DNA from 2 places in the Neobacillus sp. GCM10023253 genome. Region 1 is predicted to be linked to the other one. Evidence: riboswitches for the same ligand, from Rfam matches in the RefSeq annotation. Region 1 holds a riboswitch; the other holds the start of a gene.

Region 1 (2,203 bases):
CGACAAAAACAGTTAAATTTTATTATATTTTAACATGAAACAGGTATTGTGTTGTCCAAAAATGTGGAAGTTTAAGAAATAATGGGACTAAAGGTACCAAAATCAAATTTCTATTGAAAAGTTATTCATACAGCTTTACAATAGATATGTGAATTGTATTTTCCATCACAAATGGAAAATAAGTAAGCATATTACTTGTTATTTTACTGGGAGGTTTTTTTCATGGCAAAGTATACAATTGTTGACAAGGAAACTTGCATCGCGTGTGGCGCATGCGGCGCTGCTGCACCAGATATCTATGATTACGATGATGAAGGTATCGCATTCGTAACACTTGACGATAACGAAGGTATCGTTGAAATTCCAGATGTTTTAATCGATGACATGATGGACGCTTTCGAAGGCTGCCCAACTGATTCTATTAAAGTTGCTGATGAGCCATTCGACGGTAACCCAACTAAATTTGAATAATCTTTGACTGAAGATATTCTTAAGCTGCTACCCCCCGCCTAATATAAGCCGGGGGGTTATTTTTTTCGATAAAAAACAGAGGCCCAAGTTTTGCAGCCTCTGTTCGTTTTAAGCATTTTTTACTGAAAATTTATTTAGCCATGCCTGCATCCGAATAAATAGAAGCATGAAAATGATCGACATCATTACGCCCTTTAAGATATTAAAAGGCAAAATCGCAGGTACGACGAGGTTCCGCATATCAGGGAAACCCATTAAGGCCGTATAGGCAGGTAAAATAATAAAGTAGTTGGCAATACTCATCACAACAGCCATTATTATAGTTCCAGCTACTAGGGCAAGTGTCATTCCCTTTTTTGATTTCAATTTATTATACAAATAGCAAGTCGGCAGAATAAACACAATCCCTGCTGCGAAATTGGCAAGGTGGCCAATAGGAATGCCTGTCGGGCTCCCTGTTGCAAAATAATTTAACATATTCTTAAACAATTCTACTAAAATTCCTGCCACTGGTCCGAAAATCAGCGCAGCAATCAAAGCAGGAATATCACTAAAGTCCACAAACAAAAAATTAGGGAACATTGGCAGCGGAAAGTTTAAAAACATTAATAAATATGCGATGCTGCTCAGCATCCCGATTGAAACCATTGCTTTTACCTTTGTGTTCTTCATTTTCTTCATTTTCCTCTCTCCTTTTTGATCCATCACGTTAGGAAGAGAGATTCAGCTTTTATAGGTACGCAAAATAAAACTCCCTCAAGATTGAAGCTTGAGGGAGTAAATTTAGGTACGCTTAATAAACATTCGATCCAAGAAAATTTTTCGAATGCCTGCAGAACCTCCATCTTCTCCCATCCAGACTATACTGTCGGCTTTGGAATCACACCAAATCCTGCCCAATTAGGCTCGCGGGCTGAAGAGTTATACTCTAATACCGCCGATCGGGAATTTCACCCTGCCCCGAAGATAGATCGATATAAAATTATAAGTTTATTATACTGAAAATCAGTCACTTTGTTAAGTTAAAGTTATTTTCCGTTTTTTAAATATTTAGATAAAAAAACACCCGCAGCAATAGGCTGCGGGTTAAAAAGTTTTAATTTACCGGATGATTAAGACTTGATTAGGCTTGATTACATCCGTGTTTAGGTTGTTGATTTCCTTTAATCTTGCCACTGTCACATTAAACTTTTGGGCAATGGAGGACAAGTTGTCACCATTTATTACAATATATTGGTTTACAAGCGGCTGCCCGCTGGGTTCAGGAATATTTTGCGGACGGCTGCTTACCTCCAAAACATCCTTGCCACTGGCTGCAATTCCGCCCTGAACCGCTTCACCAACATCGGCATCTCCCAATAGGAGTTCCGGATTAATGGCAAACTTTTTGTCATATCTCCATTCTAATTGGTGTGATTCAAAATGAAGATGGGTGCCGGTAGCCTGACCGGTCCTTCCCATTGTTCCGATGGCCTCCCCCCGCTTAACCATTTGACCTGGTACAACGGCCCGTTTGCTTAAGTGGGCATAAACCGTAACGAAATTGCTTGGGTGCTTGATAAATACAACCTGACCATATGTATTGGAATAATAAGACTTGATCACAGCCCCATCTTCAACTGTCAAGACCGGAGTGCCATATTTTCCGGCGATATCGATTCCTTTATGCTTACCCTGTCTTGTCCCATATGTATCAGAAATAACACCATCCGCCGGCCAAATCCATCTCTCC
Region 2 (2,203 bases), on a different contig from region 1:
GATCCACGGGAGGTAGCCCAAAAAATCGCAGTAATAGCCAAAATGCAAAAACCAGCATTACGTTTTCCTATTGGTAAGGGTGTACAAATGGCCATCCTCATTAAAAATCTGATCCCATGGAGCCGATGGGAGAGGATTCTATTAAACAAACTACCTAAGAGATAAATTTCAAGAAGTTCTTGTGGAATATTTTTGAAATTAATTCCAACATTTAGAAACAAAGTGCAGCCACCATTTTGGCTGCGTTTTTGATTTTTTTAAAATAATAAATTTTTGAAAAAGTCGAATTTTTTTGGCAGGAATTTAAGGATATTGTGAGAATATTAGAAATAAGATAGAAAAAAAGGGGGTTTTAACATGGATATCCAAGTAGTAGAAAAAAATGAATTGAGAGTAGTTGGAATTTCATGGAATGGAAGTTATACTGAAACTAACAAGATACCCAAGTTGTTTACAAAATTTGAACAACGCCTAGAGGAAATTTCCTTTAAGACAGAGGAACCGGTTCTTATTGCCCCGTTTCATAGCCGGGAGACGGAGTTTACCTATTACGTCACTGCACCTGTTGAAAAAATTACAGAAATCCCGGAAGGAATGGTTGGCTTTACGATTCCAAGTAAAAATTATGTGGTGACAACCCATAAAGGAAAACCTGATGAGGTAGAAAATACATATAACCTTTTGTTTACGTGGATGAAAGAATATGGCTATGAGCAAGATCATCAAGCATTAAGTTTAGAGATTTATAAGGAAGAGCACAAAGAGCAAAATGCCAGCGGTGATCTTCATTTTGAAATTTATTTGCCAGTAATGGTGTATAAATAAAGTTTATTTTCATTAATCAGTTCGGTTTCCTTTACAGATGCACTTCTGTATAATAATATTAAAATAATTTAACAGTAATTCCTTCGGGGCAAGGTGAAAATCCTTACCGGCGGTGATGAAGCACATGCTTCTTAGTCCGTGACCCGGTTAACAATTTTGTTAAACGGTGGATCTGGTGAAATTCCGGAGCCGACAGTTAAAGTCTGGATGGGAGAAGGGAAATAGCAGGATTAAAATTGGCGAAATTTAGCCTTTTTTAAGCCTTAATTTTCTATTGTCTTTAAACAGGCCCTGAAGGTTTTTACCTCAGGGTCTTTTTGCTTTTTAGAAGAATCTTTAATCCCTGGAAACCCTAATGAAGGGAGAAAGAAGGATGTTTACCGGAATTATTGAAGAGATTGGTACTATTTCGGCTATACAGCGGACTGGTAATTCATTTGTGATGACGATTGAAGCGAAAAAAATTCTCGCCGATGTTCATCTTGGAGACAGTATTGCTGTCAATGGGGTTTGCTTAACTGTCACCTCCTTTACGGGAAACCGTTTTACGGTCGACGTCATGCCGGAAACGGTTAAAGCCTCTAGTTTAAATTCGTTAAAGCGCGGCTCAAAAGTAAATCTTGAGAGAGCAATGGCGGCCGGTGGAAGGTTTGGCGGTCATATTGTGTCGGGGCATATCGATGGCACCGGGGTTATTAAAAGTAAAAATGCCCTTGAAAATGCTGTCTATTATGAAATTGAGACCGAGCCGGAAATATTGAAATACATCATTTATAAAGGCTCCATAACAGTGGATGGGACAAGCTTAACGGTATTTGGAGTAACCGAAAACTCGTTTACCTTATCGCTAATTCCCCATACGATGTCGGAAACTGTGGTCGGTAACAAAGGACCGGGTGAGATTGTAAATTTGGAATGCGATATGATTGGAAAGTATGTCGCTCATTTTATGAATAATTTTTCGAACAATCAGAAGCCTAAAGGCCAATCAGGTATTACGGCTCAATTTTTAGAAGCGAATGGATTTTTATAAAATTGCATGAAAAAACTGAACAAAGGAGTGATACGGTATGTTTGACAGGATTGAAGAAGCAATCGAAGAATTGAAACAAGGGAAGGTTATCATTGTTTGCGACGATGAGGACAGGGAAAATGAAGGAGATTTCATAGCGCTTGCCGAAAAAACGACTCCTGAGGTTATCAATTTGATGGTAACGCATGGGAGAGGCCTTGTCTGTGTTCCGATTGAGGAAGAATTAGCAAAAAAACTGGATTTAATGCCGATGGTAGCGAACAATACCGACCCGCATGGGACTGCTTTTACAGTCAGCATTGATCATAAAAATTCTACAACAGGTATTTCGGCCTTTGAACGGTC

What was found. A riboswitch is a leader RNA that binds a small molecule or an ion and turns the genes downstream of it on or off. The one in region 1 is predicted to bind FMN.
Region 2: another riboswitch for FMN. It lies ahead of ribE (riboflavin synthase); the one in region 1 lies ahead of ACFPA1_RS14900 (ECF transporter S component).

What each region holds. Positions count from the first base shown of each region.
Region 1 is NZ_JBHSHV010000012.1:174,184-176,386, forward strand. It holds gene ACFPA1_RS14895 (ferredoxin) at 223-471, shown strand; gene ACFPA1_RS14900 (ECF transporter S component) at 580-1,143, opposite strand; FMN riboswitch at 1,311-1,443, opposite strand; gene ACFPA1_RS14905 (peptidoglycan DD-metalloendopeptidase family protein) at 1,573-2,203, opposite strand, start outside.
Region 2 is NZ_JBHSHV010000003.1:831,497-833,699, forward strand. It holds gene ACFPA1_RS04390 (oxidoreductase) at 1-165, shown strand, start outside; gene ACFPA1_RS04395 (GyrI-like domain-containing protein) at 358-825, shown strand; FMN riboswitch at 901-1,048, shown strand; gene ribE (riboflavin synthase) at 1,199-1,858, shown strand; gene ACFPA1_RS04405 (bifunctional 3,4-dihydroxy-2-butanone-4-phosphate synthase/GTP cyclohydrolase II) at 1,896-2,203, shown strand, end outside.